DNA from 2 places in the Streptomyces sp. NPDC059142 genome. Region 1 is predicted to be linked to the other one. Evidence: riboswitches for the same ligand, from Rfam matches in the RefSeq annotation. Region 1 holds a riboswitch; the other holds the start of a gene.

The links. A riboswitch is a leader RNA that binds a small molecule or an ion and turns the genes downstream of it on or off. The one in region 1 is predicted to bind glycine.
Region 2: it holds a riboswitch for glycine, as region 1 does, so the genes downstream of both, gcvP (aminomethyl-transferring glycine dehydrogenase) here and gcvT (glycine cleavage system aminomethyltransferase GcvT) in region 1, are expected to answer to the same signal.

Annotation. Positions count from the first base shown of each region.
Region 1 covers NZ_JBHZDA010000056.1:25,781-31,391, reverse strand. The annotation lists gene glyA (serine hydroxymethyltransferase) at 1-461, opposite strand, end outside; gene gcvH (glycine cleavage system protein GcvH) at 514-891, opposite strand; gene gcvT (glycine cleavage system aminomethyltransferase GcvT) at 1,070-2,209, opposite strand; glycine riboswitch at 2,356-2,453, opposite strand; gene ACFXPK_RS20605 (AAA family ATPase) at 2,664-3,392, shown strand; gene ACFXPK_RS20600 (enhanced serine sensitivity protein SseB) at 3,513-4,247, shown strand; gene ACFXPK_RS20595 (enhanced serine sensitivity protein SseB C-terminal domain-containing protein) at 4,639-5,433, shown strand.
Region 2 covers NZ_JBHZDA010000125.1:9,098-14,708, forward strand. The annotation lists gene ACFXPK_RS29810 (DNA polymerase IV) at 1-1,483, shown strand, start outside; gene ACFXPK_RS29815 (PRC-barrel domain-containing protein) at 1,378-1,776, opposite strand; glycine riboswitch at 1,890-1,987, shown strand; gene gcvP (aminomethyl-transferring glycine dehydrogenase) at 2,172-5,057, shown strand; gene ACFXPK_RS29825 (DUF5999 family protein) at 5,238-5,444, opposite strand.

The sequences.
Region 1 (5,611 bases):
GTCTCGCCGTCGACGTGGTACGCGACGACGTCGTAGAGCTTGCCCGAGAAGTTGATCTTCATGCCGTGGGTGAGGTGCCCGCCGTGCGCGAGGTTCAGCCCCATGATCGTGTCGCCGGGCGAGAGCAGCGCGAACATCGCGGCGGCGTTCGCCTGGGCGCCCGAGTGCGGCTGTACGTTCGCGTGCTCGGCGCCGAAGAGCGCCTTCACCCGGTCGATGGCGATCTGCTCGACCACGTCGACGTGCTCACAGCCGCCGTAGTAGCGGCGGCCCGGGTAGCCCTCGGCGTACTTGTTGGTGAGGACGGAGCCCTGGGCCTCCATGACCGCGACCGGGGCGAAGTTCTCCGAGGCGATCATTTCGAGGGTGGACTGCTGACGGTGGAGTTCGGCGTCGACAGCGGCGGCGACGTCGGGGTCCAGCTCATGGAGTGAGGCGTTCAGAAGCGACTTCGAAGACATCACGGTCCCTGGGGTGTCTTGATGCGGGGTCGGCCGGGTGAGCTGCGTCACGTCAGTTTCCGGAGAACTCTGCGTATTCGTCCGCGGTGAGCAGGTCCTTCGGCTCCTCGGTGACGCGTACCTTGAACAGCCAGCCGCCCTCGAAGGGCGCGGAGTTCACCAGTGAGGGGTCGTCGACGACGTCCTGGTTGGTCTCGGTGACCTCGCCGGTCACCGGGGCGTACAGGTCGCTGACGGACTTGGTGGACTCCAGCTCTCCACAGGTCTCGCCCGCGGTCACCGTCTCACCGACCTCCGGAAGCTGGGCGTACACGACATCGCCGAGGGCGTTGGCCGCGTACTCCGTGATACCGACCGTCGACACACCGTTCTCGGCGGCCGTCAGCCACTCGTGCTCCTTGCTGTAGCGAAGCTGCTGGGGGTTGCTCATGAGCTGAATTCTCCTGTACGCGGGGGAGTGGTGCGGAACGGCTGTCTTGCGGACCGAGACGGCGCCGGGGCGGCACCTGGAGGGCACCGGCACGGCGCCGGGACGGGCGCGCGACCGACCGACGGACGGACGGATGGGACGGGCGGCGGGAGCGCCGGGGTGCCGGACGGCGTCCGGGTCACTTCCGGCGCTGGTAGAAGGGCAGCGCCACGACCTCGTACGGCTCGTGGGAACCGCGGATGTCCACGCCCACCCCCGCCGTACCGGGCGCGGCGTACGCGGCGTCCACGTACGCCATGGCGATCGGCCGGCCCAGCGTCGGCGACGGGGCGCCCGATGTGACCTCGCCCACGACCGCGCCGCCGGCGACCACCGGGTATCCGGAGCGCGGGACGCGGCGGCCCTCGGCGATCAGGCCGACCAGCTTGCGCGGCGGGGCGGACGCGGCGCGCTCGGCGGCGGCCTCCAGCGCCGCGCGGCCGACGAAGGCGCCGCCGTTCGAGGTCTTGTCGAACTTCACGACCCGGCCGAGACCCGCGTCGAACGGGGTGAGCGCGGTGGACAGCTCGTTCCCGTACAGCGGCATGCCCGCCTCCAGCCGGAGGGTGTCACGGCAGGAGAGCCCGCAGGGCACCAGCCCGACCCCCGCGCCTGCCTCGGTGAGCGCCTTCCACAGCTCCTCCGCGTGCCGGGGCTCCACGAAGAGCTCGAAGCCGTCCTCCCCGGTGTAGCCGGTCCGCGCGATCAGGGCGGGGACCCCGGCGACGGTGCCGGGCAGGCCCGCGTAGTACTTGAGCCCGTCCAGGTCGGCGTCGGTCAGCGCCTTCAGGATGCCGGGGGACTCCGGACCCTGGACGGCGAGCAGCGCGTACGCGTCGCGGTCGTCCCGTACGGCGGCGTCGAACCCCGTCGCGCGGGCGGTCAGCGCGTCCAGGACCGTCTGCGCGTTGGAGGCGTTGGCGACGACCATGTACGTGTCGTCGCCGAGGCGATAGACGATCAGGTCGTCCAGGATCCCGCCGTCCTCCTGGCAGATCATCGTGTAGCGGGCCCGGCCGGTGGCCACGGCGCCGATGTTGCCGACGAGCGCGTGGTCCAGGAGGCGTCCGGCGTCCGGTCCGGTGACGGTGATCTCGCCCATGTGGGAGAGGTCGAAGAGCCCGGCGCGGGTGCGGACGGCGGTGTGCTCGTCCCGCTCGCTGCCGTAGCGCAGCGGCATGTCCCAGCCGGCGAAGTCGGTCATGGTCGCGCCCAGCGCGCGGTGCGTGGCGTCGAGGGCGGTACGGCGCGGGGTGCTGCTCGGGGGGACATGGCTCATCGGTGTGGCTCCCAGGGCATGACGGCGAGGACGGTCCTCCCCATCTGTCATCGGAACCTGAGAGGTTCATCACGACCCCGCGTATGGAGGGCATGACTTGCACCTTGGGTGGAGCCGCGACGACGCGGCCCGCTTTTCAGATCTGCCTCATCCACGCGGTACGGGGCCTGAGAGATTCAAGGGAGGAACTTGCTCCTTCGGCGCCCGGCGCACACGGTGACCGGGACTCTCCCGCGCGGATTCAAACGGCCGGTATGCAGTTGGCGGGCACATCATCGCACGGGCCGCCGCGGAGTGGGGCGGCCGGTCACCACGCCGTCGCGCGGATGACCGGACGCGGCGCGGGTACGGGTGAGAAGCTTGCGGGACATTACCAAGTCTTTACACTCCATGGGCAAGAGTCATGGGCCAGACGGACTGAGCTGACACGGACTGAGCTGACAGGGGGACGGCGATGATCTCGCAGGGGTCCGGCGCGTGCGCCACGACCGCGGGTGTGCCCGCACAGCAGGGCGTGAGACCGGTCGGGGACGGCCCGGCGGTGAGAGGCCCCGGGGCGGTGGGCGCGCCCGCCGCGACCGTCCCCGTCGCGCCCGCCGTGCGCGATCTGCGGGGGCTGGGGCCCGGAGGGGGCCCGGACGGTCTCGTCTTCGACGCCGGTGACCTCGTCGTCGTCTCCGGGCTGCCCGGCAGCGGCAAGTCCACGCTGATCCGGCGGGCCGCGCAGGGCGGCGGCATCGACTCCCAGGACGCGCGGGACCGCTGGGCCCGGCTGATGCCGCCCGCGCTGCCGTACGCCGTCTACCGCCCCCTCGTACGAACGGCGCACTACGCGGGGCTCCGGCGCGCGCTGGGCTCCGGAGCGAGCCTGGTCGTGCACGACTGCGGTACGCAGGCCTGGGTACGGCGCTGGCTCGCCCGGGAGGCCCGTACGCGCGGGCGCCGGCTGCATCTGCTCCTGCTGGACGTGGCGCCCGAGACCGCCAGGGAGGGCCAGCGCGAGCGCGGCCGGGGCGTCTCCGGATACGCCTTCGCACGCCACCGCGGCGCGGTCCGCCGGCTGCTCTCGGACGCCGAGACGGGCCGGCTCCCCGCCGGATGCGCCTCGGCCGTGCTGCTGGACCGGGACGCGGCGGGCGCGCTGGAGCGCATCGCCTTCTTAACCGAGCCGCACACCGATTGACGGAGCCGCCCCCGGTCACCGCCCACCCGGTGACCCACCGCGGGCGGCGCACCCCGCGGCCTGCGGCGTTAGGGTGCTGCCGCAGGGTCCTGGGCGGACGGGGTGGAGAGGTACACAGTGGTGAACACAGCATGGCCGGGCAACGAGCTGGAAGAGGTGCTCACCGCCTCGCTCGGCAACGACGCGGCGGGCGGACGGCTGGTCGAGGTGCTCGGACGCAGCGAGATCTGGGTGCCGCTGCCCAACGGCGGCGGCCCCGACAGCCCCGCGCTCGACCTGCCGACGGTGGAGATCGACGGCGCACCGTACGTCCCGGTCTTCAGCTCGCACCAGCAGTTCCTCAGTTGCGTCGGCGACCACATGGCGTTCACCGTCGCGCCCGCCCGCGAGTTCGCCCGCGGACTGCCGCCGCAGCTCGGCATCGCGATCAACCCCGGCGGAGCGGTCGGGGTACCCCTCCCGCCGCTCGCCGTCGCCGAACTCTGCCGGGTGGGGCGCACCCCGCTCGACGGACCGGCCAGCGGGGGCCGCGTCCGGCTCTTCCAGCCGGACTGGAAGGAGGACCCGGTCGACTTCCTCTCCGCCGCCGCGGCCGAGTTCGGGGCGACGGGCACGGTGGCCACCGCCCGCCGCGCGCTCGCCAGCGTCGAGGGCGAGCCCCCGGTCCTCTTCATCGGCGTCCAGCTCTCCTCCTGGGAGGCCGCCGACCGCAACGCGCCGATGGACGCGCTCGGCCGCGCGCTCGGCCGGGTCCCGGTGGCCTGGCCGGTCAACCTCCTCCTGCTCGACCTGACCCAGGACCCGGTCGGCGAGTGGATGCTGGCGAAGGTCAGGCCCTTCTACGAACGGGCGTAGCCGTAGCCGGAAGCGCGGGGCCGGAAGCGCGGGGCGGCGGCCGGCGCCCCGCACCGGGTGCCGGGCCCGTCCGCCGGCTCCGTACCGCACTCCGTGTCCCATCCGGGACCTGACCGGAGGGGTACGACCGGCCGGGGCGGGTATGACCCGTAGTCGCGGGCGCGTCGCCGCTCCGGTCACCGGACGGTTCACGGGGCGTACGCGGTGGAAGGACACGGGGCTCGCGCGGTGGAGAACCGGCCGTACCGCGCCTCCCGCCTATGCGGCACGCGCACCCGCCGTCAAGTCGGTGTCAGGCCAGCCGCCTAAGCTGGTTTGATGGCCTGGCCGGCGCACCGCGCGGCGCCGGGGAGCGGGACGAATGGTGGATCGAAGAGGGGCGGGACCCAGAGTGAGCGCGTCAGGCACCGCGGCGGCCGGGCAGGTCGAGCACATGCTGCGCCAGGTGACGCCGGGACGGTACGACGCGTACGAGGCACTGCTCCAGGCCCTCGCCGACGACAGCGTCTGGATGCTGCTCTGGCACGGTCAGGCCGGTTCGCCCGACGCCCAGTACGGCAACATGGAGGTCGACGGGCTCGGCTACGCGCCCTGCGTCACCTCCGCCCAGGAGCTGTCCGCCAGCGGCTGGACCCGGGCCCATGAGGTGGTTTCCGGCCGCGACATCGCCCGCGCCCTCTTCCCGGACCGCTGGGGGATCTGGCTCAATCCGCATGCGCCCGGCGGCGGCCTCGGCATCCCGTGGCTGGACCTGCGCCGGATCGCCACCGGCCTCGACCGGATGCCCGCGGGGCCGCTGCGGCTCTCCGAGCCGGCCATCCAACTCCCGCAGTTCTACGCCCTGCTCACGCAGAACGCGCACCGCACCCCCGCCGTGCGCTCGCTGCGCCGCGCCTGGGTGCAGCCGGCGCTGGGCGCCCCGTACCTGGCGATCGGCCTCGACCTGTACGACACGAGCCCGGCCTCCGTCGACTCCGTACGCGCGATGATGCGCCAGTCGATCGGCGCCGTCCCCGAGGGGCTGCCGGTCTCCACCGTCGCCATGTCCGACGAGTACGACCCGGTCACGATGTGGCTGCGCGTCAACTCCCGCCCGTTCTACGACCGGGAGGCGCACGCGGCGCACGCGGCGCCCGTCCAGTCCTCCGGTTACGGCTATCCGCCCCCTGCCTCTCGCGCATACTGAACGCTCCACGGGGGAGGAACGGGTGGGGCACGCATGCCCGTTCTGGTGGATTCTGACGGATTGGTGATCGGTCTCGTCCGTTGAGGCCGAAGTCGTGTCCGTATAACGGTAACCCTCTGATCGCATCACGGTTGAGCAAACATTCCCGGATGGGGCTGGCGGGTGATCGCGATAGGGC
Region 2 (5,611 bases), on a different contig from region 1:
GCGCGGGAAACCGGTGGTCGTCGGCGGTCTGGGCCCGCGCGGCGTGGTCTCGACGGCGTCGTACGAGGCGCGACGGTTCGGGGTGCACTCGGCGATGCCGATGGCCCAGGCCAGACGCCTCGCGCCGAACGCGGCGTACCTCGTGCCGCGCTTCACGCTCTACCGCGCGGTCAGCGAGCAGGTGATGGGGCTGCTGCGCGGGCTGTCGCCGCTCGTGGAGCCGCTCAGCCTGGACGAGGCGTTCGTGGACCTGGAAGCGGGCGGCTCGGCCCATGACACGGCCTCGGCGCTCGCCGCGGGGGAGCGGCTGCGCCGGGACATCAAGGAGCTGACCGGGCTCAGCGGCTCGGTGGGGCTCGCCGGCTCCAAGATGCTCGCGAAGATCGGCTCCGAGCAGGCCAAGCCGGACGGGCTGGTCCTGATAGAGCCCGGCACGGAGCGCGAGCTGTTGGGACCCATGACGGTACGGACCCTCCCCGGGGTGGGGCCCACGACGGGCGAGCATCTGCGCCGGGCCGGGATGACGACGGTCTCTGACCTCGCCGAGGCGGGCGAGGACGAGCTGGTACGGCTGCTGGGCAGGGCGCACGGGACGTCGCTGTACCGGATGGCGCGGGGGCACGACGAGCGGCCGGTGGTGTCCGAGCGTGAGGCCAAGTCCGTGTCGGTCGAGGACACCTTCGACACCGACCTGCACGACCGGGTTCGGGTGCGTACGGAGGTGGACCGGCTCGCGGAGCGGTGCGTACGGCGGCTGCGGGACTCCGGGCACTCCGGGCGGACCGTGGTCCTCAAGGTGCGCAGGTACGACTTCTCCACGCTGACCCGCTCGGAGACGCTCAGAGGCCCCACGGACGACCCGGGAGTGGTGCGGGAGGCCGCCGGGCGCCTCCTGGAGTCCGTGGACACCACGGGCGGCGTGAGGCTGCTCGGGGTGGGGGTGACGGGGCTCGCCGACTTCACACAGGAGGATCTCTTCGCCCAGGCCGCCGCCCGCGAGCGGGAGGCGGCGGAGCACGCCGGTCCGGCCGACGGGGAGGGGCGGGACGCCGCCGCGGAGGGCGGCGCGGGGGAGGGGCACGCACCGCGGGAGGGGGCGTCGCCGGCGGCCGGGGCGGGGGCACCGCCCTTGACCGGGCCGTTCGGGGCGGTGGGGGCTTCCGAGCCGTCCGAGGAGCGCCGGTTCCCGGCCGGACACGATGTGCTCCATGCCGAGTTCGGCCCCGGCTGGGTGCAGGGCAGCGGGCTGCGGAGGGTCACCGTACGGTTCGAGGAGCCCGGGTCCACCCCCGGGTGGGTGCGGACGTTCTGGGCCGACGATCCCGATCTGGAACTCTCCGAGCCGCTGCCCCTGGTGCCCGGGACGGACGAGCCGCGTCAGTCGTCCTGGCCCGCCAGCCGACCGAAGTTCCGCTCGGAGTCCCGGTCCGAGAGGGCCGCGGGCCCCTCCGGCGGGTCCGGGGACGGGAGGGCGAGGCCGTAGTGGTGGTAGAGCTGGAGCTCCTGCTCGGGGGAGAGATGGCGGCCGACACCGAAATCGGGGGCGTCCTTGATCAGGGCTCGCTCGAACGGCACCCGCAGCCCCTCCGCCACCAGGGTGCTGGGGGCGAGGGGGACGAACGCGTCACGGCTGAAGAGCCCGGTGCGGACGGCGGCCCATTCGGGGATGCCGGTGGCGTCGTCGAGATAGACCTCGTCGACCGTGCCGAGCTTGCGCCCCTCACGGTCGAACGCCTTGCGTCCTATCAGGCTGCGCGGATCGATATCGGTCTCCACGGTCCCTCCAGCGGGTCGCGACTGCTCGTCACCCCTACAAAAGTGCAGAAACCGGGCGACGGCCACTCGAAAGTCGCCCGGAAGATCCCGCTGGTAGGCTGGCAAGCGGCTGCTGACCCCGTGCGGGAGAGTCCTCCGGTGAGCCCACCGGAGGCGCCGAAGGAGCAAATCCTCCCCGGAATCTCTCAGGCCCCCGTACCGCGCGGACGAGGTCACTCTGGAAAGCAGGGCGGACGCCGGACCCTACGGCAGCCGCTCTCACCGACGGTGAAAGCCGGACCGCCTTACGGCGGACCGGTGAAGCTCTCAGGTCGAGATGACAGAGGGGGAGGCCGTTCCGGGCACCCGCGTCTAGGTGCCCCCGCAGGTCGTGGCAGACCAGGAGGCCTCCGCATATGAACGCCCACCGCACCCCGCTCGCCCGCCTGGAGCGCGGCATCCCCTTCGAACAGCGTCATATCGGCCCCGACGCGGGGGCGCAGGCGAAGATGCTCGCGCAGGTCGGCTACGGCTCGCTCGACGAGCTGACCGCCGCCGCGGTGCCCGACGCGATCAAGAGCGCGGAGGCGCTGAACCTCCCCGACGCCCGTACCGAGGCCGAGGTCCTGGCCGAGCTGCGTGCGCTCGCCGACCGCAACCAGGTGCTCGCGCCGATGATCGGGCTGGGCTACTACGGCACCTTCACCCCGCCGGTGATCCTGCGCAACGTGATGGAGAACCCGGCCTGGTACACCGCGTACACGCCCTACCAGCCCGAGATCTCCCAGGGGCGGCTGGAGGCGCTGCTCAACTTCCAGACTGTCGTCGCCGAGCTGACCGGACTGCCGACCTCCGGCGCCTCGCTGCTGGACGAGTCCACGGCCGCCGCGGAGGCCATGGCGCTCTCCCGGCGCGTCGGCAAGGTCAAGGGCGGGGTCTTCCTGGTCGACGCCGACACCCTGCCCCAGACCATCGCCGTGATCCGCACCCGCGCCGAACCGACCGGTGTCGAGGTCGTCGTCGCCGACCTCGCCGAGGGCATCCCCGCCGAGGCCGCCGAGCGCGGCGTCTTCGGGGTGCTGCTCCCGTACCCGGGCGCCTCCGGGGCCGTACGGGACCTCCGGCCCGTGATCGAGCGGGCGCACGAGCTGGGCGCGGTCGTCACCGTCGCCGCCGATCTGCTCGCGCTGACGCTCCTCACCCCGCCCGGTGAGCTGGGCGCCGACATCGCCGTCGGCACGACCCAGCGCTTCGGCGTCCCCATGGGCTTCGGCGGACCGCACGCCGGCTACATGGCCGTGCGGGAGAAGTTCGCGCGCAGCCTCCCCGGGCGCCTCGTCGGGGTCTCCGTCGACGCCGACGGCCACAAGGCGTACCGGCTCGCGCTCCAGACCCGCGAGCAGCACATCCGCCGCGAGAAGGCCACCAGCAACATCTGCACCGCTCAGGTCCTCCTCGCCGTCATGGCCGGGATGTACGCGGTCTACCACGGCCCCGACGGGCTGCGCTCCATCGCGCTGCGCACCCACCGGTACGCGGCGGTGCTCGCCGCGGGGCTGCGCGCCGGGGGCGTCGAGACCGTGCACGGCGGCTACTTCGACACCCTCACCGTGCGCGTCCCGGGCCGGGCCGCCGAGATCGTCGCCGCCGCCCGCGAGGGCGGGGTCAACCTCCGCCAGGTCGACGCCGACCAGGTCTCCATGGCCTGCGACGAGACCACCGGCCGCGCACAGCTCGCCGCCGTGTGGACGGCGTTCGGTGTCCGGGGCGACGTCGACGCGCTGGACGCCGCCACCGAGGACGCGCTGCCCGGCGCGCTGCTGCGCACCGGCGACTTCCTGACGCACCCGGTCTTCCACGAGCACCGCTCCGAGACCGCGATGCTGCGCTACCTGCGCCGCCTGGCCGACCGTGACTACGCGCTGGACCGCGGCATGATCCCGCTCGGCTCCTGCACGATGAAGCTGAACGCGACCACCGAGATGGAGCCGGTCACCTGGCCCGAGTTCGGCGCGCTGCACCCCTTCGCGCCGGCCGAGCAGGCGCAGGGCTATCTGACGCTCATCCGTGAGCTGGAGGAGCGGCTCGCCGAGGTCACCGGGTACGACGCGGTCTCCCTCCAGCCCAACGCCGGATCGCAGGGCGAGCTGGCCGGGCTGCTCGCCGTACGGGCCTACCACCGGGCCAACGGCGAGACCGGGCGCACCGTCTGCCTCATCCCGTCCTCCGCGCACGGCACGAACGCGGCGAGCGCGGTCATGGCCGGGATGCGGGTCGTCGTCGTGAAGACCCGCGAGGACGGCGACGTCGACGTCGAGGACCTGCACGCCAAGATCGAGCAGTACGGTGCGGAGCTGTCCGTCCTGATGGTCACCTACCCGTCCACGCACGGGGTGTTCGAGGAGCACATCGGCGACATCTGCGCCGCGGTGCACGACGCGGGCGGTCAGGTGTACGTCGACGGCGCCAACCTGAACGCGCTGGTCGGGCTGGCGAAGCCGGGCCGGTTCGGCTCCGACGTCTCGCACCTCAACCTGCACAAGACCTTCTGCATCCCGCACGGCGGCGGCGGCCCCGGCGTCGGCCCCGTCGGCGTACGGGCGCACCTCGCCCCGTACCTGCCCAACCACCCGCTCCAGCCGGCCGCCGGGCCCGAGACGGGCGTCGGGCCCATCTCGGCGGCGCCGTGGGGTTCGGCGGGCATACTCCCGATCTCCTGGGCGTACGTCCGGCTGATGGGCGGCGAGGGGCTCAAGCGCGCGACGCAGGTCGCCGTGCTCGCCGCCAACTACATCGCCAAGCGCCTGGAGCCGCACTTCCCCGTGCTCTACACCGGTCCCCACGGGCTGGTGGCGCACGAGTGCATCGTGGATCTGCGGCCGCTCTCCAAGGCCACCGGTGTCAGCGTCGACGACATCGCGAAGCGTCTGATCGACTACGGCTTCCACGCGCCGACGATGTCGTTCCCCGTGGCGGGCACGCTGATGATCGAGCCCACCGAGAGCGAGGATCTGAACGAGATCGACCGCTTCTGCGAGGCGATGATCGCGATCCGTGGGGAGATCGAGCGGGTCGCGTCGGGCGAGTGGCCCGCGGACGACAACCCGCTGTGCCACGCGCCGCACACGGCCGCCGCGCTGGGCGGGGAGTGGGAGCACGCGTACAGCCGCGCCGAGGCGGTCTTCCCGGCCGGTGTGTCGGCGGCGGACAAGTACTGGCCGCCTGTCCGCCGTATCGACGGCGCGTTCGGCGACCGTAACCTGGTCTGCTCGTGCCCGCCGGTGGACGCGTACGACAACTGACGTACGGGGCGTACGTTCCGTGGGTGGCCGTACGCGGCCGCCCGCGGCCGTCCTCGGCGTACGGAACGTGCGGGGACATGCGTCGGGGCCGGTGCGGAGTGTGTCTCCGGCCGGCCCCTGTTCTTCCGGTGGCGGTCGCACGGCCTCGCGGGCGGTGGACCGCCGGGTGGTGGCCCGGACTCAGGCCGCCGTGGCCACCTGCTCCGTGCGCAGCGGCCGGTGCGGAGCGATGATCTGCCCGTCGGGCAGCAGCTCACCGGTGTCCTCGAAGAGCAGAACGCCGTTGCACAACAGGCTCCAGCCCTGCTCCGGGTGGTGCGCGACGAGCCGTGCGGCGTCGCGGTCGGCGGAGTCGGCTGTCGGGCAGGCGGGCTGGTGCTGGCACATGGGTGGATTCTTTCGCTGGGTCGTCGTGAGTGTCCTGCGGCGCGATGAGGTCATGGCGCCTCCCCCGTATCTGTCTGGTCCAGTCCTAGTGTTGCCCCACGGACGGTGGATCCGCAGGTATTTCGCGGCAGCGCTTCCTTCTGCTTAAGGACGTGACACCGGGCCGG